DNA from 2 places in the Pelosinus fermentans DSM 17108 genome. Region 2 is predicted to be linked to the other one. Evidence: riboswitches for the same ligand, from Rfam matches in the RefSeq annotation. Region 2 holds a riboswitch; the other holds the start of a gene.
The links. A riboswitch is a leader RNA that binds a small molecule or an ion and turns the genes downstream of it on or off. The one in region 2 is predicted to bind glycine.
Positions count from the first base shown of each region.

Region 1 (15,801 bases), 1.3 Mb from region 2:
GGCGGCTATTATCAATCGATAAAAAGAATAGTAACAATGGGGGGGATGATTATCGCAATAACAAATAGCAGAGTGAAACTTAGTTTTTAAATGAATAAACCATATTAGAGGAGGATATTATGAACAATTCTACTAAAAAGACCAATGTTCGCTGGTTAGTTGTAGCCGTCTTGTTTTTTATTACCGTAATCAATTATGCAGATCGTGCCACTATTTCACTTGCTGGTCCAGCCATAGCAAAAGAATTAAAAATGGATTCTATAGCAATGGGTTATATCTTTTCTGCCTTTGGTTGGGCATATGTTATTTTTCAATTGCCTGGAGGGTATTTTTTAGATCGATTTGGCTCAAAAAAGGTATATGCCTATAGTATTTTCTTCTGGTCTTTATTTACATTATTTCAAGGATTCGTTGGTTTTCTTGCTGGAGCCACTGCAATTATGACGCTTTTTGCTTTGCGGTTCATGGTTGGAGTTGCTGAGGCACCCTCTTTTCCAGCAAACAGCCGGATTGTTGCGGCCTGGTTTCCAGCGTCTGAGCGTGGTACTGCATCAGCTATTTTTAATTCGGCCCAGTATGCTGCTACTGTATTTTTCGCGCCGCTGATGGGATGGCTTATTCATAATTTTGGCTGGCATTATGTTTTTACGGTTATGGGCGTAATCGGCATCCTCTTCACATTGGTATGGAACAAGCTGATTCATAATCCTAAGGATCATCCGATGATTAATAAAGCTGAGATTGATTATATTGCACAAGGTGGCGGCTTGGTAGATATCGATCAATCAAAAAAAGATATTTGTACGCAGCAAGGAGCTGATATCCAGTGTGAAACAGGTCAAGCTAAAAAGGATAGCAGTCAAGGTGAAGGACCTAAGCTTCAATATATAAAAGAACTGCTAAAGAATCGTATGATGGTAGGCATCTACGTTGCCCAATATTGCATTAACGCCATTACCTACTTCTTTATTACTTGGTTCCCGGTTTACCTGGTACAGGCCCGGGGCATGACGATCCTCAAAGCCGGTTTTGCTGCATCTGTACCAGCGATATTTGGTTTTCTTGGTGGTATTTTAGGTGGACTTTTATCTGACTTCTTGTTGAAGAAGGGGTATTCCCTTACTGTTGCCAGAAAAGTGCCGATTGTACTGGGAATGCTATTATCCATGAGTATGCTTGCCTGCAACTATGTGGATGTCCATTGGATGATTATTGCGATCATGGGTTTAGCCTTTTTTGGTAAAGGACTTGGGGCGCTTGGATGGGCGGTTAACTCCGATACAGCGCCAAAACAAATTGCTGGTTTGAGTGGCGGGCTGTTAAACACCTGCGGTAATCTTTCTAGTATCACCACCCCAATTGCAATTGGCTATATTATTCAATCAACAGGATCTTTTAATGGTGCCCTTATCTATGTTGTACTCCATGCATTTATAGCCATTGTCAGCTATCTGTTTGTTGTTGGAGAAATTAAACGGGTTGAACTTAAATAAAAGGAGGCTTAATACATATGAATAATACAGTAAACGGCGGTACTTATTCAGGTACACCAATTATTACAGAAATGAAAGTCATACCCGTGGCCGGTTATGACAGTATGCTGCTGAATCTTTGCGGTGCACACGGTTCCTTTTTTACCCGAACCATCGTAATACTAAAAGACAACCTGGGACATACGGGTGTAGGTGAGGTTCCAGGGGGAGAAAGTATTCTTAGAACCTTAGAAAAAGCAGAGCAGCTTGTAGTAGGACAGTCAATAGGCTTATATAACAATATTCTCAACAATATACGTCAGCAGCTATTAGGAAAAAATACAGCAGGACCGCAATCTACAGTACATAAGGTAACCTCTGCTGCTGAAGAGGCTGTGCTAAAGCAACCCCATGAAATCAATTTACGTGCCGATAATGTTCTTACGGGAATCGAAGCTCCATTGCTTGATTTGCTGGGGCAGTTTCTAAATGTGCCAGCAGCATCACTGCTGGGGAGCGGGCAGCAGCGGGATGCTGTGAGAACCCTGGCTTACTTGTTTTACGTTGGTGACCGTACAAAAACGGATTTACCTTACCTTAGTAATCTTAATGAGAAAGATGATTGGCTGCGCTTGCGTCATGAAGCAGCGTTAACGCCTGAGGCCATTGTCAGACTCGCCGAAGCGACAACTGAGCGCTATGGAGTTAAAGATTTTAAACTAAAAGGCGGCGTGATGAGCGGTGACGAGGAAATGGAAGCTGTGGCTGCCCTTGCCAAACGTTTTCCTGAGGCACGCATCACTCTTGATCCCAATGGTGCCTGGTCATTAGATGAATCCATCCGTTTATGCAGGAATAAACACAATATAATGACATATGCAGAGGATCCTTGCGGCCCTGAGAATGGCTATTCTGGTCGGGAAATTATGGCTGAATTCAGACGTGCTACCGGTATGCCCACAGCGACTAATATGATTGCCACTGATTGGCGGCAATTGGGACACTCAGCGAATCTTCATGCTGTGGATATCGTCCTGGCCGACCCTCATTTCTGGACGATGCAGGGATCAGTACGTGTTGCACAGCTGTGCAATGAATGGGGATTGACATGGGGATCTCACTCTAATAATCATTTTGATATTTCCTTGGCTATGTTTACCCATGTAGCAGCTGCTGCTCCTGGTAATATTACCGCTATTGATACGCATTGGATCTGGCAGGAAGGTCAGGAACATCTAACGAAAGAACCGTTTCAAATTGCAAATGGATTGATTCAAGTACCGAAAAAACCAGGTCTTGGCGTAGAAGTGGATATGGGGCAAATCGAAAAAGCAAATCAACTGTACAATAAAATTGGTCAAGGTGCCCGTGATGATGCCATGGCGATGCAATATCTAATCCCTGGCTGGAAGTATGATCCTAAACGTCCTAGTATGGTACGCTAAATAAATTAAGGGTGGGGAAATAATGAAGCCAATTAAAAATAAAGCAGGATTTGCGCCAAGTGGAATCATTCCAGCGGTGATAACCCCTCTTACTGCAGAAGAAAAATTTAACGAAAAAGCCATGCGGAAGCTGGTCAATTATCTAATTAATGGTGGCGTTCATGGATTATTTATAACCGGGACAACCGGGGAATTTTATGGTCTAACTCCTGAAGAAAAGAGGGAAATCATTCAGGTTACCATGGATGAAGTACAAGGCAGAGTTCCCGTCTATGCGGGAACTAACGGAATCACCACTCGGGAGAGTATCATGCTGACTCAATTAGCGGAAGAATGTAAAGTGGATGCCGTATCAGTTTTAACACCGATGTTTGTTACTCCTAACCAAGAGCAGCTCTATAAACACTATAAAGATATTGCGGCAAGCACATCTCTTCCTGTCATACTCTATAACAATCCACCTAAAACAGGTGTGAATCTTGCGCCTGCCACAGTAGCAAAGCTGGCCGAAATACCAAATATCGTGAGCATCAAGGATTCCAGCGGTGATTTGACTTTGACCGCTGAATATATCCGTTTGACCCAAGGCAGAGAGGATTTCTCTGTTCTCATGGGAAGGGATACTCTGATCTATGGAGCACTTTTATATGGTGCTACTGGTTCCATTGCATCTTGCGCCAATGTGGCACCAAGACTGTGCGCGGACATCTATGAAAAATATATAGCAGGCGATCTAGAAGGATCACTCAAAGCTCAGTTTGCCTTAGCACCTTTGCGAATTGCCTTTTCGATTGGTACTTTTCCTGCTGTGATTAAAGAGTCACTTATCTTATTGGGGATTGAAGCCGGACCATGCATGGACCCAGCTGGGGCGATGACCCATAGTGAAAGAGAGCAGCTTTCTAAGGTGTTAATAGAGATGGGACTGTTAAAATAACGGATAGATTTAGGGATGGGATAGTCCGAAGATCGTAATGATAAGGAGTGATGTTATATGGATCAAAACAAGAAGGAAAACAGTTCGTCTGCGCCCATTATTACTGAAATGCAAGTGATTCCTGTTGCAGGCCACGATAGTATGCTCTTAAATCTCAGTGGTGCCCATAGTCCTTTTTTTACCCGGAATATCGTGATACTAAAAGACAATGCAGGTAACACAGGCGTTGGAGAGGTTCCAGGAGGGGAGCGCATTCGCCAGACATTAGAAGATGCGCGGGAGTTGGTCATTGGCAAATCGATTGGTGTTTACAACAATATTCTTAATACCGTGAGACAGAGTTTTGCAGACCGGGATTCTGCTGGACGAGGATTGCAAACTTTCGATTTGCGCATTGCCATTCATGTTGTCACGACCTTGGAAGCTGCACTACTGGATTTGGTGGGTAAATTTCTAGGCGTGCCCGTTGCCGCATTGCTTGGTCAAGGTCAGCAGCGCAAGGAAGTGGAAATGCTGGGGTATCTGTTCTACGTTGGCGACCGCACCAAAACCGATCTACCATATTTGAGTAATCAGGATGCAAAGAATGATTGGTACCGACTGCGCCATGAGGAGGCATTGACTCCGGAGGCTGTTGTCCGGCTGGCTGAAGCTACTCATGAGCTTTACGGTTTTAATGACTTTAAGCTAAAGGGCGGTGTGCTAAGCGGCGATCAAGAGATTGAAGCGGTTACGGCGTTGGCTGAGCGTTTCCCAAAAGCGCGTATTACCATTGATCCGAATGGTGCGTGGTCCTTGGACGAAGCAATTCGATTATGCAGCAATAAACATCACGTATTAGCTTATGCTGAAGATCCTTGTGGAGCTGAGAATGGGTATTCTGGGCGTGAAGTAATGGCTGAGTTTCGGAGGGCGACAGGGCTGCCGACTGCTACCAATATGATCGCTACTGATTGGCGTCAGATGGGGCATACTATTCAGTTACATTCGGTGGATATTCCTTTAGCTGATCCTCACTTCTGGACCATGCAAGGTTCAGTGCGAGTTGCCCAGATGTGTCATGAATGGGGATTAACCTGGGGCTCCCATTCGAATAATCACTTTGACATTTCTCTGGCAATGTTTACCCATGTGGGAGCCGCTGCGCCTGGAAAAATCGCAGCTCTAGATACTCACTGGATTTGGCAGGAAGGTCAGGAACGTTTGACTAAAGAGCCATTTAAAATAGTTGGTGGAATGGTAGCTGTTCCTGATAAGCCAGGTCTGGGAGTCGAAGTAGATATGGTGCAGATTGAGAAAGCACACAAACTCTATGTGGAGAATTGCTTAGGTGCACGGGATGATGCTATGGCGATGCAGTATCTGATTCCAAACTGGAAGTTTGATAATAAACGTCCTTGTCTGGTTCGCTAAGGAAAAGGTAAGAAGTAATACTGGTAACTTGTAATTTAAAAAAGCTGGAGGAGTCAAGAAAATGAGAATTGGATTTATTGGACTAGGAATCATGGGTAAGCCTATGAGTAAAAACTTACTTAAGGCTGGCTATGAACTGATTGTTGTAGATAGGAACCAACAGGCTGTTGATGAAGTGGTAGCCGCAGGAGCCAAGAGTGCAGCTACAGCTAAAGAAGCAGCCCAGCAGGCTGATATTATTATTACCATGCTGCCGAACTCACCACATGTAAAAGAAGTAGTTTTAGGAGAAAATGGTGTACTTGATGGGGCAAAACAAGGTACTGTTTTCATCGATATGAGTTCCATTGCTCCTTTGGTAAGTCGCGAATTAGCAGCAAAACTTGCTGAAAAAGGCGTGGAAATGTTAGATGCTCCCGTAAGCGGCGGCGAACCCAAAGCGATCGATGGTACCATGTCTGTAATGGTTGGCGGCAAGCAAGAAGTATTTGATACATGCTATCCTGTAATGAAGGCCATGGCTGGTTCTGTTGTACGGACCGGTGAAGTGGGTGCAGGAAACGTGACAAAACTTGCTAACCAGGTCATTGTTGCCCTAAATATTGCAGCAGTTTCAGAGGCATTGGTATTAGCCAGCAAAGCAGGGGTAGAACCGGATTTAGTGTACCAGGCAATCCGCGGCGGTTTAGCTGGAAGTACGGTTCTAGATGCCAAAGCACCTCTTATGATGGATCGTAAATTTGATCCGGGATTTCGTATCAACCTTCATATTAAAGATTTAGCGAACGTATTGGAAACATCCCATGATATGGGTGTTCCGCTGCCTCTGACTGCAGCGGTTATGGAAATGATGCAGGCTCTTAAAGTAGATGGCATGGGCGATGGGGATCATAGCAGTTTAGTAAAATATTACGAAAAGATGGCTAAAGTTGAAGTAAAACGCTAGGATTGCTTCGCTGACGCTCGCAATTGACAAAGGACGGGAAGAACGATTTAACCGCAGAGACGCAGAGGACGCTGAGGGGGATTTTTAACCTTATCTATCTTTTCTCTGTGTCCTCTGTGCCTCTGCGGTTCGGCATCTTTACTTCGTGTTCTTCTTTCTCTTCGCATCTTCGCGTTTCAAAAATGTTTTATTTCTCCCGTCTATTTCTGTGTTCTCTGCTCCTGGTGTGGTTCGATTTTGTTTTATATGTTCAGCCAGAATAGAATAAAAAGACAAAGATGCTGAAAAAACTTACTTATTTACTATTGAATTATTTGATGTGTTGTTTTATAATAATACTTACAGCAAATGTACTTGCTACAACTACATATGTTTTCCGGATGAAGTTTGCGGGAGAGTGGCTTAATAGCCCGCCGAAGGAGTAAAACTCTCAGGCACTCGGACCACCGAGTAGAACCGTAAATGGACGGGACTCTGGAGAGACTCTTATACAGGGCGCCGAAGGTGAAACACAGCAATTATATTGCTGACAAATCTCTCAGGCAAAAGGACAGAGACAAATTCGTAATATACGGGGATGATTTAGATCTCTTTATATTGTGATGCTGAAAACGCTTTTAGCGTATTCATTTGTTTATCCAGAGTCAAATCACTTAGTGATTTGACTCTTTGTTTTTTGCTGCTTATTTTTTCATTGATAAATAAGCAGCAAAAGAATCACTCTCACCTAGTCTGACGTGTCTTTGCCGTAGGAAGCATCCAGAGTGCATTAAAGGTGTATTTTGTGCAGTTACATGATTAAAAAGGGAGACGATGATATGAGAAAATCGGGTTTTAAACTTGTGGTGGTATCTCTAGTGGTTTTAGTATTAGCAGGAATGTTGACAGGTTGTGGTGATTCTGCTTCCAAGGATATTAAAATTGGTGTTTTGAATGAAATGACTGGCGGTAATGCTACCATGGGTACCTCATCTGCCAATGGTGCCAAAATGGCAATTAAAGAGGCCAATGAGAAAGGCGGTATTCTTGGAAAGCAAATTCAGGCTGTGATTGCTGATAATAAAAGTGAACCTTCTGAGTCAGCCAACGCGATGACCAAGCTTGCATCTCAGGATAAAGTTGTAGCAGTAACGGGTATTTTTGCGAGCTCTAACGCAATTGCCACCTCTAGTGTGGCAGAGGCGACTAAAGTTCCCTTTGTTGCTGTAGGTGCGACAAACCCTAAGGTAACAGTGGATGAAGCAAGTGGTAAAGTTAAAAATTATACTTTCCGCGTGTGTTTTATCGATCCCTTTCAAGGCACAGTGGGTGCCAATTTTGCGTTGAACACGCTGCATTTGAATAAGGCTGTCATATTAGTAGATAACAGCAGTGATTATAGCAAAGGATTATCTACCTTCTTCAAAGAGGCCTATATAAAAGGCGGCGGGAGTATTTTAGCGGAAGAAGCGTATTTGCAGAAAGATCAGGATTTCAAGACCATCTTAACCAAAATAAAAGCGATAAATGCTGAAATTATTTATATTCCCGGCTATTATGAAGAAGTAGGAAAAATTGTGAAGCAAGCCCGAGAAATTGGTATTACGGTGCCAATACTAGGGGGAGACGGCTGGGACTCACCAAAACTAGTGGAGGTTGGAACTAGCGCAGCACTAAATAATACCTATTTTACCAACCATTATTCGGTGGATGATACCAGTGCTACTTCGCAAGCTTTTGTAGAAGCATATAAAAAACAATATGGCCAAGTGCCGGATGCGATGGCTGTACTAGGCTATGATGCGGCAAATATCATTATTGATGCCATTAAACGCGCCAATAGCCTTGATCCAGAAAAAATTCGTGAAGCCTTGGCTGGGACAAAAGACTATCCAGCAATAACAGGGAGCACAACATTAAATGCTACTCATGATGCAGTAAAAAGTGTTGTAATTATTGAAATGAAAGATGGCAAACAAGTGTTTAAAGCAACTGTTAAACCTTAGTAAATCAATTTATTATAATTTCACCATCGTAATTTAAGATTGTCTAAGAACTGGAAAAAGATCATGCATTGATAGCATGGTCTTTTTTCAATTAAGGATGTATAAAAATAATTCTGCTTTTTTCACATTTCCTCTATTGGAGGCATACCATATATAAAAGATATAAAAGGAAGAAGTTTAATCGATTAAACTTTATATAGTATTTTCATAAGGAGGGATAGTGTGGAAGAGGATAGAAAATCAAAATATTGCGATGGCTGCTGTGATCTCATATTTGAAACATTGTCAGCCAATCGACCGCCTGCGATTGCTTTGTCATTTTGGCTGCAGGCCACCGCTACAGGTGAAATTTGTGGCAGAGGAAATGAAGGGCATATTCAAATAGCGGCCCAAGGTTTAATCCCCCTTGGCGTATATACGGTGTTCTTTGTTACGGATCGAGGTGTCTGGCCTGCGGCTCCTTTAGGAGTGGTGTATACTTCCGATGGTTTTGATCCCAATCGCTTAATTGTAAATAGTAATGGAACGCTGAGTTATTATGTTGCTCCACTGGATTATAATCCTCTGCGAGGGATTCCAACACCTAGCGGCTTGGCAAAGATTACAAGTGTCATCATTTCGTTTCATTCCAATCGCCTAACGAATGGAATCAGCTTAGGGCAGCCCAATCTGAATGTATTCACCCAGCTAACTGCTCCCATGTGCTCTACTCGTACTGAGTAAGAGAATGCTTGGGATAGTTATTCATAATAGAGTGCCCAGATACTATATAACAATGTTGTTATATAGTATCTGGGCACAATCTATTTTGTGATTATTGCTTGCTTTTTCTAAATAGAAAGGCATAAAATAGAAAGATAATGAATGAGTTTATAGCTCTGGCGGCACTGTAGTGTGTTTTGGGACAAGATTGCTGGCCAAGGTGATATTTTTTGTTAATAAAAATGTAAGGATGGTTAAAGAGAGGATATGTCAGATAAACAAAAAAAAGTATATGCTGTCAGGAAAGGACGCAAAGTTGGTTTATTTTATTCCTGGCCTCAGTGCCAGGAACAAATCAAAGGGTATTCGGGAGCTGAATATAAGAGTTTTAAAACAGAGGAAGAGGCAAGAGCATATGTAGCAGGAGGAGTAAAGGTCACAGTGCCGCCCTTGGTGATCGAGCAGCCTCCTGATGATATGATGCTTGCCTATGTTGACGGCAGTTACAATACTGCAACCAAAGAATATTCTGCTGGGGTCGTAATATTGTGGAAAGGAGCAGAGATTACGTTTAGTCAGAAAGACAATGATCCGGAACTTGCTGGTATGCGCAATGTAGCGGGAGAAACCATGGGTGCCAAAATTGCTATGACTTATGCGTTAGAGCAAGGGGTGCGCACCGTTGTTATTTATCATGATTACGAAGGAATCGAAAAATGGTGTACCAATGCATGGGAGGCCAAGCAGGAAGGAACTAAGAAATATAAACAATATTATGATCAGGTCGCAAAGCAGTTGGAGGTTGTATTCGTAAAGGTAAAAGCTCATTCCGGTGACAAATATAATGAACAGGCGGACCAACTAGCAAAGGCTGCGCTACAATTAATATAATGGAGGAATTACAATGAAGGATAATGGTATTGGCATGAAGCCAGGAAGGGATTTGGATATTGAAGTAGCAGTAAAGGTGATGGGTTTTATCTGGTTAAAACACCTGCTGCAATTTAGTGCAGAACTTGCTGTGAAATGGTTAGGGACAACAGCTGATGTGGAACAATCTGGTGGCGTATATGTCCCGTTAGTAAAAGAAAGCGAAATGGTGAGTTTGAAATTGCGAGAGAATTTTGATGAAGCTGTTCCGAACTATTCTACTGAAATAGACGCTGCCCAGCAGGTAGTAGAGCATATGAAGGGTTTGGGATATACATATATTTCTGAAAAGAAACTCGAGCAGGAGCAGAATCGATATTACGGCAGTTTTGTAAAAGACGGTAGAGATATTGCTGCCTCAATTGGTCATTCTTCAGAAGCAGAGGCCATAGTAAAAGCGGCGTTAGCAGCTTTAGCATAAGGCGCTTAATTCTAGAAAGTAAAGAGAACGTTAAACGCAGAGGGCACAGAGATCCGCAGAGAACACAGAGAACACAGAGAAATGCGTATTCTCTGCGTCATCGCGGTTAAAAAGGTTTAATTTTTAAAGAACGCGCAGCGCTTTTCTTATGGTGTATTTCAAGGGTGGTTAGGAGTTTATAGTTTATGATTATTTTTCACACAATTGAAAGTATCTTTAGCATTGTTTTAATGATTATTACAGGATATGTTCTTACAGGTAAAGGATGGTTTAATGAAGAGGCTTCTCAATTATTTTCCCGTATCATTACCAATGTAGCATTGCCTACTTATATGATATGGAATTTGATGAATACTTTTAATAAGGACGGGCTGCTGCATTTGGCGACTGGGTTAATTGTACCTTATTCTTCCATGTTGGTCTGTTATGCAGTTGGATATGCAGTGTCTAAGCTTTTGCGAGTAAAGTCTAACCGGCAGGGAACATTCAGATCCATGTTCTTTGTTTCAAATACTATTTTTATTGGTCTGCCAGTGAATTTGGCGTTGTTTGGCGAACAAAGTGTTCCTTATGTTTTGCTATATTATATTGCTAATACTTCTTTATTTTGGACTATTGGAGCAAGCGGCATTCGCAACGATGGTGCATCAGGTAAAGATAAGGTTTCTGCTATTGAGGTAATAAAAAAAGTGTTTTCTCCTCCTCTCTTAGGGTTCTTGCTGGCTATGGCCCTTATCTTATGTGATATCAGTTTGCCTCAATTTATTCTCGATACTTGTAAATATCTTGGGAGCATGACAACTCCTTTATCCATGCTTTTCATTGGCATTGCGATATATGGTGTAAAACTGAGTAATATAAAGGTCAGCAAGGATATGATTGCCATCCTTTTGGGACGGTTTGTGATTTCACCATTGATTGTCATGGCAATTACTTATGCAATGCCGCTTCCTCTCTTAATGAAGAAAGTATTTATTATTCAAGCCATGCTTCCGGTTATGACTCAGACTTCTATTGTGGCTAAATCCTACCAGGGAGATGCAGAGTATGCTGCGATCATGACGACGGTAACCACGATAGCGTCCATTGTGGTAATTCCAGTATATATGTTGATTTTTCAGTATTATTTTTAACCTAGTATAGTGGACGCGGAAGGTTTAAATTTAATATTTCGACTATTTTAAAAGGGTATTGCACAGCTAAATAATATGTGCTATACTCAGCTCAAGTTAATAGCAGGAAGCAATGAAGCTTACGAGTGGTTTTTAGAAACCCTTGTGAGCTTTTTGCCTTTTACCAGAAAAAAATAAGTACATGAGCAATGGGGCTTATAAACGCACTTTCGTTTATAAGCCCATCTGTGTTTTTTAAGGAGGTGATTCTATAGTATATGCGCAGCTGCCCAAAATAAAAAATGCTTTATGGATATTTGCGGTATCCATAAAGCGCGGTAATCTTTACATTCCCCAACAGACACCAGGGCTTATTCGATGTACCTAATCTTTATTATAAGTGAAAAAAATACACTTTTCAACTATAAAGATTAGGAAAGATGGTTAATAGTTTAAATTCAAGTCGTTCTCTATTTATGGAAAGAATATTTACAAATTTAGGGAGGTTTTTATTATGAGACAGATTGCTATATATGGTAAAGGTGGTATTGGTAAATCCACCACTACTCAAAATACAGTGGGTGCTTTAGCGGAGGCTGGCAAGCACATTATGGTAGTAGGCTGTGATCCTAAGGCTGACTCCACTCGCTTATTACTTCATGGATTGTGTCAAAAAACAGTATTGGATACCTTACGTGATGAAGGCGACGATATTGATTTAGATGATATTTTAAAGCCTGGTTATCTCGGTACCATGTGCGTTGAATCAGGTGGTCCAGAGCCAGGTGTAGGCTGCGCCGGCCGTGGTATCATCACCTCTATTAATATGCTGGAATCCCTAGGTGCTTATACACCAGATCTTGATTATGTATTTTATGATGTACTGGGTGACGTTGTATGCGGTGGTTTTGCAATGCCGATTCGCGAAGGTAAAGCAGAAGAAATTTATATCGTTGCTTCTGGTGAATTGATGGCTCTTTATGCAGCGAATAACATTGCCAAAGGTATTCAAAAATACGCAGTAAACGGTAAAGTAAGACTTGGCGGCATTATTTGCAACAGCCGTAAAGTTGATAAAGAATATGAGTTATTAAAAGCTTTTGCTGAAGAAATTGGCTCTCAATTGATCTATTTCGTTCCTCGTGATAATCTGGTTCAACGTGCCGAAATTAATAAAAAGACAGTTGTTGACTTTGATCCGGAATCTGGACAGGCTGACGAGTACCGTGCATTAGCGAAAGCCATTGACAGTAATACGATGTTTGTTATTCCTAAACCAATGACACAAGACAGATTGGAAGAAATCATGATGGAACATGGGTTTATGGATATGTAGTTAGCCTCAAAGACAAAAAAATATATTGGAGGAAACAATATGTTATTAATTAGAGCCATTATCAGACCAGAGAAAAAGGATGAAGTATTGGCAGAATTATCAAGAGCTGGTTTCCATGCAGCAACAGTTGTGGATGTAGTCGGTCGCGGCAAGCAAAAAGGTATTAAAATATCAGGAATTATCTATGATGAAATTCCTAAAGCGTTGCTAATGATGGCGATCCGTGATGAAGATAAAGAAGAGATGGTTCGGTTGATCTTAAAATATGCAAAAACCAGCGAGCAAGGTGCTTATGGTGACGGTAAAATTTTCATAAGTTCCATTGAAGAAGCGTATACCATCTCTAGTGGAATCCCAAGTCTATAAGAAGGAGGGAGGGATCAGGATGAAAGAAATTCTCGCCATAGTGCGTATGAATAAAACAGGCGCTACTAAAAAAGCCTTAGTGGAAGCTGGCGTAGCTGGTTTTACTGCTTTTAAAGTAGAAGGCCGCGGTAAAATAGTAAGCAACCCAACATTAATTTTGGAAAGAAAAAAAGAACTCCTTCTTATGGCTGGAGAGGATCAAACAGGGGAAGCAGAGAAACTCATTACTGATTTTTTAGTGGGTACCAGTTTGTTCCCTCGAAGATTATTTACCATTCTTGCTCATGATGAGGATGTGGCGAAGATTGTAGAGGCAATCATTCAGGCGAATAAGACTTGTAATAACGTTGGTGACGGTAAGATTTTTGTTTTACCAGTAATGGATGCCATTCGGGTTCGTACTGGAGAAACAGGAGAAAGTGCAGTATAAGGGGGTAAGGGAACATGGGAATGAATGAAGCAAAACTTCAGGAAATATTAGACCAATATCCAGCTAAAGTGCAGAAAAATCGTAAAAAACATATATTCATTAAAAGATCGGATGTAGAAAGTCAGCAAATCGAAGCCAATACCCGGACCATTCCTGGTATTATTACCAATCGAGGCTGTGCGTATGCTGGTTGTAAGGGCGTTGTTCTAGGTCCGATTAAAGATATGGTGCATATTGTTCACGGACCGATCGGTTGTGGCTATTATGCGTGGAATACAAGACGAAATAAAGCAAAATCCGACGATCCAAAACAGAATTTTATCAATTACTGCATATCTACGGATATGCAAGAAAGTGATATCGTTTTTGGCGGTGAAAAGAAGCTCAGCAAGGTAATTGATGAAGTTATGGAAATTTTTCATCCTAAGGCAATTACCCTTTCTGCTACCTGCCCTGTAGGATTGATTGGTGATGATATGGGCGCTGTTGCTAAAGCGGCAGAAGCGAAGCATGGCGTGCAAGTACTGTCTTTTAGCTGTGAAGGCTATAAAGGGGTTAGCCAATCTGCAGGTCATCATATTGCCAATAACATTTTAATGGAAAAGGTAATTGGTACCGGAGACCAAGAAGAAGCTCCTGCGAAGTTCCCGATTAATCTTCTCGGGGAATATAACATTGGCGGCGACGGCTGGGAAGTAGAGCGTATCTTAAAAGAAATCGGCTACCATGTAGTATCGGTTATGACAGGGGATGGCTCTTATGAAGCAATTAAAAATGCTCATACTGCAGAACTTAACTTGGTGCAATGTCACCGTTCGATTAACTATATTGCTGAGATGTTAGAAACCAAATATGGTACACCTTGGCTTAAGGTTAACTTTATTGGTATTCAAGGGACAATCGAATCCTTGCGCAACATGGCTCTTTATTTTGATGACAAAGAACTGACCTTGAAGACAGAGGCGGTAATTGCTAGCGAATTGGCAAGAATTGAGCCGATATTTGACCAATATAAAAAGATTTGTGAAGGAAAAACAGCTTTTTGCTTTGTTGGCGGATCCCGGGGTCATCATTTCCAAAATTTATTTAGTGAACTAGGCATTGAGACCTTATTAGCAGGATATGAGTTTGCTCACCGGGATGATTATGAAGGGCGGGAAGTGATTCCTACAATCAAAACAGATGCAGATAGTAAAAACATTCCTCACTATACAGCAGAAGCTGATGAAAAACGCTTCCGTTTAAAAGTTTCACCAGAAAAATTGGAAGAACTAAAAGCTAAAATACCTTTAGGTGAATATAAAGGCATGCGCTTTGACATGAAAGATGGCAGCATCATTGTTGATGACTTAAATCATTTTGAAACAGAAGAATTTATAAAAGTACTGAAACCAGATATTTTCACTTCCGGAATCAAGGATAAATATGTCATTCAAAAAATGGGTATTAACTCGAAGCAATTACATTCCTATGATTACAGCGGACCGTATGCTGGTTTTAATGGTGCTGTTAAATTTGCTGAAGATATCAGCATGGGATTTGCCTCACCAACTTGGAATTTTATAACTCCACCATGGAAAAATCAACCTTTACTAGAAGGAACAGTAACTGAGGAAGGAGTGGCATAGTATGTTAGATTGTACACCAAAAGATATAACCGAACGCAAAAGCGGCGGTATTATTAACCCAGCGAAAACTTGTCAGCCAATTGGCGCTATGTATGCTGCTCTGGGGATTCACAAATGCTTGCCCCATAGTCATGGATCACAAGGATGCTGCTCTTATCATCGGATGCATTTAACCCGTCATTTTCGTGATCCGGTTATGGCTTCCACTAGCTGCTTTACAGAAGGGTCATCGGTTTTTGGCGGCGGCGCTAACTTAAAAGCATCCATACAAAATGTGTTTCACATCTATAAGCCGGATGTTATGGCGATACACACCACTTGTTTAACGGAGACCATTGGCGATGATGTTTCCAGTATTATTAAAACAGCGGAAGTGGCTGAGGGGAAACTGGTGATTCATGCGAACACTCCCAGTTATGTAGGCTCCCATATCACAGGTTTCTCCAATATGACAAAAGCAATGGTTAGCTATTTAGCAGAAAGTACGTCGCCAGAGAAAAAAGAACAAGCCAATATTATTCCTGGCTTCGTGAATCCTGGAGATATGCGGGAAATAAAACGTCTGGTAGAAAGTATGGGCATTGAATATATTATGTTCCCTGATACATCAGGGGTTGTGGATTCACCGATGACAGGAGAATTTGAGATGTATCCTGAGGGCGGTACAACAGTAGAACA
Region 1 is NZ_AKVN02000001.1:4,834,729-4,850,529, reverse strand. It holds gene FR7_RS22220 (MFS transporter) at 120-1,493, shown strand; gene FR7_RS22215 (enolase C-terminal domain-like protein) at 1,511-2,917, shown strand; gene dapA (4-hydroxy-tetrahydrodipicolinate synthase) at 2,940-3,854, shown strand; gene gudD (glucarate dehydratase) at 3,912-5,267, shown strand; partial or broken gene garR (2-hydroxy-3-oxopropionate reductase) at 5,320-6,213, shown strand; glycine riboswitch at 6,594-6,669, shown strand; glycine riboswitch at 6,678-6,777, shown strand; gene FR7_RS22195 (ABC transporter substrate-binding protein) at 7,032-8,198, shown strand; gene FR7_RS22190 (hypothetical protein) at 8,421-8,921, shown strand; gene FR7_RS22185 (ribonuclease H1 domain-containing protein) at 9,168-9,791, shown strand; gene FR7_RS22180 (BC1872 family protein) at 9,805-10,251, shown strand; gene FR7_RS22175 (AEC family transporter) at 10,437-11,384, shown strand; gene nifH (nitrogenase iron protein) at 11,878-12,699, shown strand; gene FR7_RS22165 (P-II family nitrogen regulator) at 12,739-13,065, shown strand; gene FR7_RS22160 (P-II family nitrogen regulator) at 13,085-13,495, shown strand; gene nifD (nitrogenase molybdenum-iron protein alpha chain) at 13,510-15,123, shown strand; gene nifK (nitrogenase molybdenum-iron protein subunit beta) at 15,125-15,801, shown strand, end outside.
Region 1: it holds a riboswitch for glycine, as region 2 does, so the genes downstream of both, FR7_RS22195 (ABC transporter substrate-binding protein) here and gcvT (glycine cleavage system aminomethyltransferase GcvT) in region 2, are expected to answer to the same signal.

Region 2 (15,801 bases):
ATTCCGGCAATTTCTGCTAAATATTGTTCCATTTGATATAGAAGTTCTAACGCGCCTTGGATTGACTCAACATCCTGCAAAGGATGAATATCTGCAAAGCCCGGATACCGGCAAACATCTTCATTCACTTTAGGATTATACTTCATCGTACATGAACCAAGAGGGTAGAATCCCGAGTCAACACCAAAGTTTCGCCTCGAAAGAGCGGTATAATGCCTTATTAAATCAGGTTGGCTTACTTCCGGAAGTTGGGCGTATTTGGATCTCAAAAGATCAGATGGTACAAGTGTTTCCATCTCATAGGCGGGAACGTCACTTTTAGGCAAATCTAAGGCGAAACGCCCAGGTTTGCTTATTTCGAATATAGTCGATTGTTTTGTTTTCATAACACTTCCCCCATTTCACGAACCAACCAGTCTATCTCTTCTTTGGTACGTTTTTCAGTAACGCAGATGAGCATGCAGTTTTCAAGTTCGGGATAGTATTTACCAAGGTCTAGTCCCCCTAAGATTTTTTTAGCCAACAATTTTTTATTGATATCGGAAACTGGTTTGTTTAGTCTGACAGTGAATTCTTTAAAAAATGCTCCCGAGAATACCGGTTCACATCCTTTTAAACTTGTCAGTGAACGATATGCATAATGGGCTTTTTGAATGCATTGTGCTGCAACCTCCCGTAAACCTGCTTTGCCCAAAGTACTCATGTAAACGGCAGATGTCAAAGCACAAAGTGCTTCGTTGGAACAAATATTTGAAGTTGCCTTTTCGCGGCGAATATGTTGTTCACGAGCTTGAAGCGTCAGTACAAAGCCACGATTGCCTCTATTGTCCACAGTCTGACCGACAATTCGACCGGGCATTTTTCTCATGAGCTTTTCCGTTGTTGCAAAGAAACCGAGATACGGACCGCCAAAAGATATTGGAATTCCCAAGCCTTGGCCTTCCCCAACTACAATATCTGCACCTAGCGCACCGGGAGATTCCAGAAGCCCCATAGAAATAGGGTCAACGACAGCAATCAGATATGCTCCCTTAGCGTGGGCAATTTCTGCGATGCTTTTCAAATCCTCAATGCAGCCAAAAAAATTGGAAAATTGCACGACAACAGCCGCTGTCGAATCATCTATCAGCTGGGGTATCTTGTTTAAATCAGTCAAACCATCGCTATATGGTGCCAATTTAAGCTCGATCTTTTTATCCTTGGCATAGGTCAGAAATGTCTCCCGATAATGGGGATGGACAGTCTCGGCCATTACAATTGCCGTTTTCTTAGAACTGGCACACGCCATCATAGCGGCTTCAGCAACGGCAGTACCGCCATCATACATGGAGGCATTGGCCACTTCCATGCCTGTAATCTCGCAGATCATTGACTGGTATTCCCATAACGCCTGCAAGTAGCCCTGGGAAATCTCCGGCTGATATTGCGTGTAGGCAGTGTAAAATTCAGAGCGTCCAATGATATGATGAACTACACTGGGAATATAATGGTCATAAGCTCCTGCACCTAGAAAGCAGGTTAATTCCTGAAGATTGGCATTCGCTTTTGCCAGTGCTTTGAGATGTTTAACTAAGCCCTGTTCAGGCAGGGCTGGCGGCAAATTTAATGTCCTGGTCATTCGCAAATCAGCTGGTACGTCTTCAAATAATTTTTCCACTGAATCAACGCCAACAGCATCTAGCATCTCACGTCTATCAGCTTTTGTATGAGGAAGATAACTCCAAGCCATTTCTAGTGTCCTCCCTCCGCCGCCAACTGAGCATATGCATCGCTATCTAAAAGATCATCTAATTCACTGCTGTCAGACATTTCAATAACAACGATCCAACCTTCACCATAAGGTTCTTGATTGATCAGGTCGGGAGAATCCGTAAGTGCTTGGTTCACTTTTACAATTTTTCCGGAAACCGGAGCATAAATATCCGATACTGCTTTTACTGACTCAATGACAGAAAAGCTATCGCCCACTTTCACTGTACTTAACTCATCTGGCAATTCTACAAATACAACATCACCTAACTGTGATTGAGCAAAATCAGTTACCCCAATAATAGCAACGTTACCTTCTACCTTGACCCATTCGTGATCTTTGGAGTACTTTAGTTCTTTTGGAATATTCATTATTACTTCCCCTCTCTTTTATAAAATGGTTTGGAAATGACTTGGGCGGATACATTCTTGCCGCGAATTTCAATATCTATTTTTTGTCCAACCTTTGCATATTCAGCTTGAATTATACCCAAACCAAGGTTTTTATCAAGGGATGGAGCGTAAGTTCCTGTCGTTACCACTCCAACATAGCTGCCCTCTACTAAAATCGGATATTCAGCCCGTGCTACTCCACGGTCAATCATCTCAAAACCAACTATTCTGCGTTTTGGTCCATTGGTTTTCTGTTCCTGCAGCGTTCCTTGTCCGTTAAATTCCCCCTTATCAAGCTTTACAAATATTCCGAGTCCTGCCTCAATGGGCGAAATATCGGCCGAAAGTTCGTGCCCATATAAAGGAAAACAAACTTCAAATCTCAATGTGTCACGACAACCTAAACCAGCGGGAAGCAATCCAAGGGGGCGCCCGACTTCCATGATTGTATCCCATAAATATGTAGCATCATCCGGGCAGCAGTAAATTTCAAATCCATCTTCTCCCGTATATCCAGTTCGCGATAACAATACTTTTTTGCCAGCAATATCGATTTCAGGCATAAACCAGTAATATTTTAGTTCGGAAAGCGGTGCATCAGTCAATTTCGATACAATCGTCTCTGATAATGGTCCTTGCAGGGCGATCTGGGCTGTTTCATTAGAAATATTGGTAAGATTAACGTCAAATTCTTCGGCATTCTCCCGCATCCAATTCCAATCTTTTTCAATGTTTGCCGCATTAATAACCAGGAGATAATGATCAGCATCCTTTTTGTAAACTAATAGATCGTCTACGGTTCCCCCATGCTTATAGCACATGGGTGTGTAGAGTATTTGATTTCTTTCCAGTTTGGAGACATCGTTGGTTACTAACCTTTGCAGAAAGGCTAGTGCATCTGGTCCATTAACTACTACTTCTCCCATATGGGATACGTCAAATACTCCTGCTTTTGTTCTGACGGTCTGATGTTCATTCTTGATTCCAGTGTACTGGACCGGGAGAGACCAACCGCCAAACTCAACAATTCTGCCACCATACCGCAAATGCGTCTCATAAAGCGGTGTCTGTTTTACTGTCATGAAAACCACTCCAATCTTTCTTTAATACATTAAAAAGGACAGAGAACAAGAGTGAAGACTCACTCTTGTTCTCTGTCCTTTTACCTGAGAGATTCGCCCGCAGCGGGGCTCCCCATCGGCGACACTTTCAGTTACGAAGTGTACTCTCCAGAGTTCGGTCCAGTTACGGTTTTTTTACCTGAGAGTTTGAACAAAGCTTTGCTCCTTCGGTGACGCTAGTTAAGCGTTCTCTCCCGCAACCATCATTCCGTATGTAGTTAATCCCAAACCGAAAAAGACAGAAACCAACGTAGTTGGCCTCTGTCTTATTTACCTCCAGAGAATCCCGAATATCTCGGTTACTCTTTGGGTGCCGCATAGCGATCTTTCCAGAGTTCCATTAGAATACGGTCCTTTTGCCTGAGAGTTTATTGCCTTTGCTCCTTCGGCGCCTGAAATCAGATCTCTCCCGCATCCCTCACATGGAATATTATTAAGTTTGTGAATAATTCGAATTTTCAATGTTATGGTTTTTAGTATATAGGATTGCTCTTAACCTGTCAACACTTGTGTTTAATTTGTGAGGATCGATCATTTCCGTCTGCAATTCTATTTTATTAAGCTTTTAATCAAATTATGCCACTCTTTTATAACCACCTCTGGGACATAGGGACAGGTTCCTTGTCCCACAATCATTCTTTTCTAGGAAGTTCCTGTAAAAAAGAAGCCACGAAATTCACGGCTTCTAACCAATCGGGTTGGATATGACATTCTCTGTATCTTTGAATTTTCCAGTCAAGACACGATCTTTAGGTTTAGTGGAATTTACTATTAAAATAAGACTTTATGTAAAGCACTGTGAGGTGCTGGCAATACGAGTTGATCGACTAAAAATCCGCTGTCATGTATGGCATTGCTGCCAGCCTTAACGGCAGCAGTTACCGCTCCTACATCGCCAGTTAATGTCACCATAGCTTTGCCGCCCATTCCTCTTGCCAGGCGGACTTCGATCAATTCTACATTGGAAGCTTTTACTGCCGTATCTGCTGCAATAATCGCAGACGCTACAGAATAGCTTTCAATTACCCCCAGAGATCTTACTTCTTTGACTTCGGTACAGCCTGACAATGCTGGGAAAATACTGTCATGCAAATTAGGAAGTATAAATTCATCCACAACATTTTCAGCGCCGCTTACTGCCGTTCCGCTTTTGACTGCGCTTTGGACAGCTCCCACATCACCTGCAACCATGACAACATACTTGCCAGGGCACATGGCTTGTGCCATGAGGATCTCTACATTAGCTGCCTTTAGCATGGCATCTGCTGCTAAAAGACCTCTGGTAATATTCTTTAATTCTAATAAACCAATAGCACGCTTCATCTTATGTCCCCCCTGTTATCCTAAACCGCCCGAATACCAATACGAGTGTCTACTCTACAGATCTCTCCTGATATACTGGCATGTAAATTAGCTCCTACCGCTGCACCTTCAGGTATAGTTCCAATTAAATCACCTTTTTTAACTATATCTCCTACTTTAACAATTGGTAAAGCTGGCGCTCCAATATGCTGAGAGAGAGGCAACGTAACTTCTTTTGCAATCACTTCGTTTGCACTCAATGGTGCTTTTACATCATATTGAGCAATACCGAGACGGGCTGTCAAACGTTTGGTAGGAATTAAACGATTTATACGGGTTGACAGAGCCTGCTGTGGTTTATTGTTATGAGGATTCTTTATCCCGGCTTTTCCCAATTGCTTTTTCAATTCTGCATTCACTCTGCGGGGAGATAAACCCATGGAACAGCCAAAGGTATCACATGCACCACATTCTGAACACAGCAAAGCACGAGAAAAAATAGCCGACTCACCTATCTGCCCTTTACCAATCGCCTGCATGATACGATGAGGTTCCAAACTATGACCTAACAGGTGGCGCGGGCAAACATCAGTACAGGCCAAACAATTACAGCATACTGCCTTCGCCCGATTGGCAATCATCTGCCATGTTGTATTTTTTTGTGTAATTAAGGAATGATCCACAGGTAAAACCAAGATACCTCCTGTAGTTTTGGTAACGGGTGCATCTGAGGTAATTAATTTGCCCATCATCGGACCACCGTCAATGATCGCATAAGGATTCACAAGTGCTCCTCCTGCCAGAGCAATCAGTTCCTGTACTTTCATACCAATGGGTACTTTTAATGTGATTGGTTTCGCCACAGCACCGCCAACTGTAACATATTTATCCGTTACGCCTTGGCCTTTTAAAGCGTCTGCAATATTGATTAGGGTCTCAACATTCGCCACGACCACTCCTACGTGGAGAGGTATACCGCCTTCAGGTACAATTCGGCCCGTGACTTCATGAACAAGTACTTGTTCATCCCCAGCTGGATAAATATCAGGTAAAAAAAACAATTCAATTTCCTGATCATCTATCTCTTTTATAGCAGTCTGGAGGTTTTTCGTGGCTTCTTCGTACTTACGTTTTAGGCCAATATAACCGCGTTTTGCCCCAGTGGCCAGCATCACTGTTTTCAAGCCTAAAACCATCTTTGTACTTTCTGCTGCCATGATATGCTGATGAGCTCTTAATAAGGGTTCGCATTCCGCACCATTAACAATCACAAATTCAACAGCAGCGTTGATTTTAACATGGGTAGGGAAACCAGCTCCGCCAGCACCCACTACACCTGCTGCTTTTACCGCGGCGACAATCTCGTCACGCATTTTCTATCAGCTCCCAAACTTTCATCTATCCACTGACTAAATCGCTCTAAGACTCCCAATTATACAATTGGAAGCACTAGAGCGACTAAGCCTGAAGGATAAGTACAACCCAGATTCAGATGAAGTAAAGACTCCATCTGAATCAAGAATTTTCCAAATTAGACAATGGAGAAAGCATCAACGAGAACGCATCGTCTTTGCCGGGTAAAGCTGCGTGGTGAGGTTATTCCTTCACCCGTTGGACCAGCAAGAGTAAAGCTGGTAAAGCCTTCTCCGCCCACTCCAATTCCTGCATAGGAAGGAGCATTCTTGACAAAAATGGTCGTTTCAACCGCTCTGGCAAATCGGGTTAAGTGATCAACGTTTTTAGAGTGCATCGCTGCTGTATGACGATTGCCATGCTCTACTCTTACAGCCACTTCAATGGCTTCATCAATGTCTTTTACCTGCACTACTGGTAATACTGGCATCATTAGCTCTTCAATAACAAAAGGATGATCTGCTGGTGTTTCGCATAGAACGACTCGCACACTATCCGGTACATCAATACCAATTTTACTTAGTAGATACTTTGCATCTTTACCAACATAATCTTTATTAATACCATAGCTTCTTTTCGGCTTATCGGTGCAGCCTTCTGCTATCTTTTCTTCCTGCACTGTCATGATAACGTCAAGCAGGCGATCAATATTGGATCCTGAAATCAGATATGCACCATATTTTTGCATGTAGGTAATCAATCGATCTGCAATCGATCCTATGGCAATTACTTCTTTTTCTGCGATACAAGGCAAGTTATTATCAAAGGAGCATCCTGCAACAATATCCCGAGCTGCCTTTTCAATATCTGCAGTTTCATCTACGATGACAGGAGGATTGCCAGCCCCTGCACCAATGGCTTTCTTACCAGAAGATAAGACTGCCTTAACGACTCCAGGACCACCTGTTGCTACTAACATATTGATTCCTGGATGTTTCATCATTTCATTAGCTGCCTTGATGGAAGGATTCGCCACTGAAGTTAATAGGTTATTTGGACCACCAGCTTTAACAATGGCTTGATTCAACAGTGTGATGATCTTCATGGATGTATTTTTTGCAGTAGGATGCGGGCTGAAGAATACAGTATTCCCTGCTGCAATCATGCCAATTCCATTGCAGATAACCGTTTCTGTTGGATTTGTGGTAGGGGTAATGGCACCAATGACACCATAAGGTCCCATTTCAATTAATGTTAAACCGTTGTCGCCGCTCCAAGCCTGGGTAGTTAAATCTTCTGTGCCAGGTGTTTTAAGAGCAGCTACCTGATTCTTGATAATTTTATCAGATACTCTTCCCATACCGGATTCGTCTACAGCCATTTGCGCCAGAATTGTGGCATTTTCATAGGCTACATCCCGCATTGCTTTGATGAGTACTTCTCTTTTTTCTAAAGATAGAGTCTTTAACTCCTGATATGCTTTGCGGGCTGCAGCCACGGCTTCATCAACCGTTTCAAAAATTCCGTCACCATAACCAGCTGGAGCTGCCTTTGCTCCGGTTTGCATTTTTGTTAAAATTTCTAATGTTATTTTCTCAATTAAAGCTTGATCAATACTCATATAATCTCCTCCTACTAGTACCATCTACTATCTACTACTTAATAAGCAGCTAGAGCGGCCCTAGCAACTGTTATGTCTTCCTCAACTGTACCGCCGCTTACACCTAACCCGCCAATTACATTTCCTCCATCAACAAGAGGAAATCCACCGCCAAAAGTGATAAATCTACCATTATTTGATGTATTTAAACCAAAGAGTGGCTGTCCTGGCGCTACCACAGAAGCAACTTCTTCTGTAGACATTTTTAAGGCAAGAGCAGTGTAGGCTTTATCAAGGGCTATCGAAATACTTCCAAGCAGGGCACCATCCATACGATGCTGTGCTACCAGATTTCCCCCTGCATCGACTACCGCAATTACCATGGGTACTCCTATTTCTGCTGCTTTTTGTTCCGCTGCTGCGATCAGTTGTTTTGCTTTTCCTAATACACTTACGTGTTCTTCTGCTTTATTCTGTGATTTTTCACCTTCCAATGCTGCTAATACCTTGCTCTTAACAGTCAGTATGATTTCTTCTTGTTCTACACATCGTGCTAAAACATACAAGAAATCGGAAAGGCGGTTTAAATATAAGGATACTGGTACAGTTACTTTTTCTTCTCTTTTCAGACGAATAACACAACGTTCTGCCCGCCGTACCATTGTTCGTGCCAGATCCAGTGCTGCACTGGCAGAACAAGTGCCAGGCGTTATAAAATAGTTTTGAGGAATGCGCTTTTGCTCTAACAGGTCAATCATCGACTCAAGTCCGGCAACATGTGCTTCTGTAATACGGTAGTCAGCAACTTCTAACGATTCCGTTGCCAAGTCTGCATTTAAGGCAATTAACTCTTTCTGAACAGAATCAAGCATGTTAACGGCCCAAGGTGAATGATGACTTAAAGACTTGCCTAAGCCCATAGCAGAAGTTGCTTCATCTACTGTTCCATAAGCCTCTACCCGTAAACTATCCTTATATACTCGCTGCTTACTCAGCAAGCTGGTTTGTCCTTCATCTCCCGTTTTTGTATATACTTTCATCATACACTACTCCTCGAGTAAAGCTGTATTTAACTCGATCTTATCATTTTGACTTTACCCCTGCACAAGTTCTACACCACATTCTCGGGCGACATCCCTAGCCAGTGGTGTTAGAATGGTCCCTTTGGGAACCGTGATACTCTTCGTACCATTTTGGGCAGCAGTCTGTATTGCGGCTGCATCCAGCACTGCCTTTTTATGAGCTGGCTTACCTACTGCCGGCTCCGCTGTATGATTCACTGCCATCTGCTCTTTTTGGCATAATCGTTTTTGACTGACTTTTGCGATGCTGTCCACAGGAACGAGTTCCATACCAAAGTCTGCTAATTTCTGCAGATTTCCCTGCAAGGCTTTTATAAGACCTGGGGATGAGTTGCCCATAGTATATTGTGCCCGCCAGCTGTCCAAAGGATCGGCAGCATTACATGCTGCAACTACCGGTTTTCCCATCATTAATCCTTGCAGAATCAGCGTTGAAACCATGGTATCGGATAAGGTATGGGCTACCTTTGCTGCTGTATTTTGAGTAAGTACAGGAATGATCACAATATCGGCTTCCCGCAATATCTTTCCTGGATACGGCGAATGGGCAGTAACAATGTCAATGTGACTGCCCAGTGCCTCTGTTACTCTTTCAATTCCCAAGATTTGTTCAGCAGATGCAGATAAAACTGCTGTTACCGCAAAACAAAGGCCCTGTAATTTTTTAATTTCGGCTAAACCTTGTTCAAATCCAATGGTTCCACCAGTGAAAATAATTAAAGCCTTATGTTGAGATGGAAGGGATTGTCCCTGGGTAATAACAGGATTTTGTTGCAATTGACGCAGAATTTCCTTTGTAACAAGCTGCACCATTTCTTCATTATCCATGTTACACCTCCCGGCATCGAGCTAAGGTTACCACGTCACCACTTTTTAGACCAGTGGCGTTTGCCTCATCCGTATCAATATGAAATTCCAAGCAAAAATCAGGCTTTACACGCACTAGCACATTCTTTAATATTGTCGATCTAGTTCCACTAGTCTCGACCCATACACGCTCTCCATCTGAAACACCAAAATGCCGAGCATCATCTGTATGCATGTGAATATGTCTGGTTGCACAGATCAAACCTTCTGATAAAGTAACTGAACCCTGAGTACCAACAATCGTTATACTTGCTGATTGTTCAATATCACCTGAATCACGTAAAGGCGGCACAACACCAAGACTAAATCCGTCAGTTCGGGATATTTCAGCTTGTGTTGTTTTGCGCACAGGTCCTAAAACCCGTACACCTCGAATGACACCTTTTGGTCCCACCATAGTGACCGTTTCCGCTGCAGCAAATTCACCCACTTGTTTTAGATCTTTTTGCCGCGTTAAGGTATGACCAGCACCAAACAATATTTCAATATGCTCAGCAGAGAGGTGGATGTGACGGTTCGATACTCCCACAGGAATGTCCATACTTCTTGGCTCTTGTGAGGTAGTCTTCTCCAGAGCCTGCATGACTTGTTTTACAACTTCATCCAATATATTTTTTTCCACTATCACACCTCAATCCACCTATTTTTCTACTTTTATTCAAAAACTGCTAAATCACTCTACTGCTTCCCTCTTTCGCAAGTGGAAGTATTAGTACAGCATCAACTCTAATTTATACTTACAGTTTTAGAGTTGATACTGTCCCAGTGCAGTTACGATTACCTGGAATTAAAACGTTCTAATGAATCGTAATTCTTTATAAAGATTCGTCAATTTTAGGAAGAATTTTCTCAATATCGGTATGAGGACGTGGAATGACATGAACTGAAATCAGTTCACCCACTCGTTGAGCTGCTGCAGCTCCTGTATCAGTAGCTGCTTTTACTGCTCCTACATCACCACGTACTAAAACAGTCACCAAACCAGATCCAATTTTTTCATAACCCACTAATATTACATTAGCCGCCTTAACCATTGCATCTGCAGCTTCTATTGCACCTACTAAACCTTTTGTTTCTACCATTCCTAAAGCTTCTCCGCGCATATTATTCCGCCTCCTTATTATTTCTATCATAATGAATACAAGTTATCTTAGGGTCACCCTTGACTCTAGGGCAAGCAGGATCGCCGCAAATGTTACAATAACCGGATACCTTTTTCGGTTGTTCTGCAACTGGCAATTGTTCACTCGGCGCTATCTTTTTTTTTTCTGCTGCTTCGATTTCCTCTTGTACTTCTAACTGCAGTTCATCTACTGCAACAATTTCTTTATCCTTCTGAATTTCTTCAGATTTTTCTTTTTCAACGACCGAATTCTTTTTTTCTTTGAATCCCACTGTATCCTTGGTTGTTACAATGCCGGACAACGTTTCATGGGGTCTAGGTATAATATGAGTAGCAAATACCTTATTGACCTTACTGCCAGCTGCTTTACCAGCTTGAACAGCAGCTGAAACTGCACCAACGTTGCCAGTCAATTTAATAACTACCATTCCGCCACCTTTTGTCATCTCATAACCAATTAACTGTACATTGGCTGCTTTCAGTGCCGCATCAGCGGCTTCCAATGCTGCAGCTAACCCAACGATTTCAATGAGACCTAAAGCGTTTTGGACCATGCTTTCACCTCCCCATGGCCTTGTGCACTTTCTTGAAGAACCTTTTGGACGATACGGTAGACTATCTGGTATAAGTCATCCCGATTTGTTTCATAGTTTTCATTTTTTGACGGTCTGTCTTTAAAGGGAATTCCTTTTACTAAACGTGCAGCATTATAGCCAAAATGCCGCCACTGGGCAGGACTTCCGGCTTCTTGTAAGGAAAAGAGCGGTTTTTGGGCAGGCAGCTTGACATAATGAATGCATAGGTCTTCCGATCCAATTCCGACTCCCACTCCCAGTTTTGACTTAGAAGCCCCTTCATAAGATAGTGCTGCAGCATTTGTTTCATTACTTTGCACCACAGTATAAGGTATTCCTTCTTCTTCCATTCCCGCTTGTACTTCGCGTAACTTCTCTTCACCGCCTGGGTGAGGAGCTAAATAGATGAGAATACAAGGTTTATTTTGATCTGGCAGCATAGCATCACGCCTCTCTGTCAAGATATGACAGTACCAGTCCAGTAGCTACTGCATTGCGTGAACCTTCGGAACCTCTAATATTTCCTCGTCCGCATACAATGCTATATTCAGCCAATGCATCGGTCACCATATCTCCTACTTCAAAATCCATGGCAGATCCTCCAACTAGTACAACAAACTCAATGTGGCGAATATTGCCTGTAGGTGCCACGCGGCTTAAAGACCGAATTGCATTTGTTACGAAAACACGTTTTTTAGCCTCCCGCCTTACGTGACGAATCTTATCCAAAGGATGAGAGCTGGGGATTGGGACCATTTCGCCATCTTTTAGAATTACCACGCGAGAAAAAACCTGTGGCGGAAGGTGCTGTTCATAAAAACGAACGGTTCCATCTTCCAGCCTGATATGATATAAACTTTCGACTTTAGCCAATGGATATTTTTTAATATCCTCTGCCAGATCGAAATCATTTAATCCCAGCTCAGAATTGATCAGCATAGTAACCATATCACCGGCACCAGCCAAATGGATGGACAATACACGTTCGTCCCTCGTAATAATTGCCGCATCTGTTGATCCGCCGCCCATATCAAGGATTGCCAAAGGCTTATCCGTACCGGGAGTTGTTAACGCTCCGCGAATCGCCATATTTGCCTCAACCCCTGCAATGACCACGTCTACACCCAAATTACTTCTCAATTGATTTGCAATTTGTTCCATAGGAAGGCGGCTTGTTTTTACCATAGCCGCTAAAGCCACAGCATTTTCCAGAGCAAATTCTCCTGCTAAACCGCCTTGTACTTTTTGCGGCACAAAGGTATCAACAGCCAGAATATCTTGTATTTTCATATCGCCAAGGTGCTGCTTGGTAAGCTCACTCATAACCTGGCGAACCCTTTCTAACATTCCACTTACATGAGTGCCGGCTTCGCCTTGCACATCAAGAACCGGCTGTACTCTTTCCACCGTTTCCATAATTTTTCCAGCCCCAGATTCAACATCAATATCAGCTTTACCCTTTGACCCAAAGATGGTAATAAATCCTGCAGGGATGGTTCGTGCTTTTACATCACCTTGGGGGGTGCGCACAACAACCGCTGAACGATTGCCAATTAAGGCACGAGCAATGGGTACCACCATCTTTGTATCGCCAGCTGATAATTCAAATACTGTGGCGATTCCGTAGGGGTTTGATAAGGTTCTAATGGTTTGTCCCGGCTCTGCCACTTCTACGGCGGCCAGCATCCCAATAGGAACCTTTTCAATCATTGTTACTTCATCCACTACGGGTATTATTTTCTGCAAACGATTTGCAATAAGTACTGCATCATCTTGACGTACAATGACTCCCTGTAGGTCAATTCCTCGTGCTAATGCTTGATTCAGAATGCGAGCAGCATCTTCAAAATCAATGTTTTCGGGGATGACACAAATCACTTTTTCTCCAGAAGCAAGGCTTTCCAGCTGACTGAAGGAAACGGTCTGCCCAACGCCTAAACCTACACCGCCTGGGGTAGATGGATTATGTCCAATCATTGTGGATTCTGTAATAATTGTTTCGGTAATGGTTTCCATTGCCAAGTCACCAATTACAGGTGTTGCTTCATTCAACCTGATTTCAGACAAGTCCGCCATTGTCATTCCAGATTTTTTCAACGCTTCTTCTAAAGCTATGACAATGCCTGGAATATTTTCCAGCGTACCTTTTATGCCTGTAGTCTTGACAATACTACTGGTATAAAACTTTGTTACCTTTGCTGATTCCATTGCAGCTAAGCAAACTTCTGTTGTAGAATTCCCAATATCTACACCTGCAATTATAGCCATGAAAATTCCACCTTACTCCGCTCTGAGACGATTACGCCGTTCGTATACTCCTGCAGCCTCTCTCACAAAAGCGGCATTTATTTTTGCATTATATTTCGTATCTAATTCGTCTGCAATAGCTATTAATTCTGCTCTAGTGGACCGATAAGGACGAAGAGCATTGTAAATTTGCAGTATTCGTTCATCAGGAATGGCCGTTAATTCAGCAGCCCTGCGCAAATTGTCACCAAACTGCGTTCTGCCAACGCCATCTGCGATTTCACCTTGCATACGTAATGTTTCCGGAGCAATACGTACATCCTGGGGTTTAACATCACCATTTAACACATTTGCTAAAGTAATATCTGAAAGTTTCTTTCCTGTAGGAGATTTTAATAACTCCGGTCTTTTGGTAGCTAAAGGATAGTCACGATCCGGATTTAATCCTTGAGCAGCCACTGTTGGAGCAGCCTGGGCTGTTTGCGCTGCTGGTGCACTGCCTTTCGTCATGGATTTTAATACTTCACGAACCATATCCTCAATCATTTTTTCTTGAGACATATCAATCACCTCCGCTTAGTTAAATTTCACTTCGATTTCGACTGGCTTAGCGCCTTGAATTACATGTTCGGTTTCTTTTATGTGCAATACGGCTGCTTTTGCCTGAAACTTTGGTCTCGCCATTTGATCATTTTTCGTTGGTACTGGCACAGGAGATTCACCCTTTGCATATTTTGCCGCATTGCGCCCAATGGCACGATAGGCTGGCAAATCAAGTAAAGGAGATTGGGAGAAAAGTTCCAGATTACTAAGTGGCGGCAAATCTTTCTGATGAATTACCGTTGTCCCTCTGGATTGTATACCAATAGCAATTCCAGATCCGCTTAGCTTAGTACCATCATGTGCATCAAAAGCAACGTCAGATGTACGCAGTACTCTTATTACTCTGGCAATTAACCCTTCTTCTTCAATGCCTGCGATCATTTCACGCAATACATCACTGTGAGGAATATTTACAATGGTTTTATTTTGATATTTCCCAAAAGCTGGAGCCAAGGCAATTACCACTTCATCGGCTCTTGTGCCTGGACGTGCTTCCCCTTTTTCCACTAAGGTCATAGGACGTCCTGCAATAGCAGCTGTTGCTGTACTTGTAGTAGGTTTAGGCTGTTCCATACCTTGCAGCACTTGCAGAATGATTTCTCGAATCACTTGCTCGTTAATTTGCATTACACTACACCTCTCTTTCTAACTTAAGCATCATAATCAGACGGATTGATTGCCTGACTGATGTTTTTGATTTCATTCCATCTTTCATTACTAATTTGGTAGCCAGTTCCTGGACCTTGATAGTCATTACGGCTGTTTACCGCACTGATAACATTAAAGTTTTTGTCCAGAATCGCGGATGTATGGAGATAATCTCCGGAAATACGCTGTTTCAAAATATTTAAGATATGTTCCGCCAAATCGGTAAAGCCAGTTTTAGCCAATGCTTTGACGATATCGATGCCTGTAATGCCGCGGCTCATTAGCTCTTGAGCAGCTTTTAAATCTTCAACTACATTACGTGCCGGCACATCTTTACTGCCGTGAGCATAAGTCGCAGCTTCCACTTCTTCATCGGTAATTGCCGGGAAGCCCAGTTCCTTAAATACAGCTTGAAGTCCTTTGGCTGCCTTATTACGAACTGCGATGACTTCTTCTTCTAAAGCCGGACGCAAGCCGCCGTCTACTTTCAAGTCGCGCTGCAAGATATTCCAATCATCATAATCATCAACATCCCAGTTTGAACCAGCAAACATATTATCATAGTTGGGTACACCGCTATAGCCGGAGCAGATAAAGTCTGTACCAGGAAGGAACTGCATTAAGGTACGGGCAGTTTTACGAATATCCGAATGTGTAAAGGTTTGGTCGTTACTGGATGCTACTTCCATGTCTAACATCGCTGCGCAAAGGTTTTCTGCCAATACAGCGCGAATCCCCGATGGCACAGCAGCCGGCACGCCAATACAACTTACAGAGCCATTCTGCAGACCTTGTACTCCAGCGCCTCTGGTAAGCATGATGCAGCGAATTTCCAAATACAGCATGGATTTTCCTTCTGCGTAGCCCATTTGTACTTCTGAGCCAGTACCGGAAGTAAATCTCATTTTCAAGCCCCGTGAAGCATAGGCTGAAGCAAGAAATGCTTTTGACCAAGGTGTATCATCACCATCAACAAATACATTTTCTGTACCATATACGGATATCGTTTCTGCATAGGCAGTAATACCGCGCATACCAAGTTCCAGTTCCGTTGCTTCTTCCAAAGCACATTGAATCAGTGTTCCACCTCGACCAGCCTGGCTGCCGATTAATAATGCCAAGGCATTAAAAGGAGCAT
Region 2 is NZ_AKVN02000001.1:3,583,259-3,599,059, forward strand. It holds gene gcvPB (aminomethyl-transferring glycine dehydrogenase subunit GcvPB) at 1-386, opposite strand, end outside; gene gcvPA (aminomethyl-transferring glycine dehydrogenase subunit GcvPA) at 383-1,729, opposite strand; gene gcvH (glycine cleavage system protein GcvH) at 1,732-2,121, opposite strand; gene gcvT (glycine cleavage system aminomethyltransferase GcvT) at 2,124-3,224, opposite strand; glycine riboswitch at 3,295-3,377, opposite strand; glycine riboswitch at 3,381-3,470, opposite strand; glycine riboswitch at 3,602-3,685, opposite strand; gene FR7_RS16640 (BMC domain-containing protein) at 4,035-4,586, opposite strand; gene FR7_RS16645 (SLBB domain-containing protein) at 4,607-5,938, opposite strand; gene FR7_RS16650 (aldehyde dehydrogenase family protein) at 6,097-7,539, opposite strand; gene FR7_RS16655 (cob(I)yrinic acid a,c-diamide adenosyltransferase) at 7,578-8,561, opposite strand; gene FR7_RS16660 (flavoprotein) at 8,613-9,428, opposite strand; gene pduL (phosphate propanoyltransferase) at 9,430-10,095, opposite strand; gene eutM (ethanolamine utilization microcompartment protein EutM) at 10,283-10,570, opposite strand; gene FR7_RS24555 (BMC domain-containing protein) at 10,572-11,144, opposite strand; gene FR7_RS16680 (glycerol dehydratase reactivase beta/small subunit family protein) at 11,126-11,626, opposite strand; gene FR7_RS16685 (diol dehydratase reactivase subunit alpha) at 11,610-13,433, opposite strand; gene FR7_RS16690 (diol dehydratase small subunit) at 13,446-13,973, opposite strand; gene FR7_RS16695 (propanediol/glycerol family dehydratase medium subunit) at 13,989-14,642, opposite strand; gene FR7_RS16700 (propanediol/glycerol family dehydratase large subunit) at 14,666-15,801, opposite strand, start outside.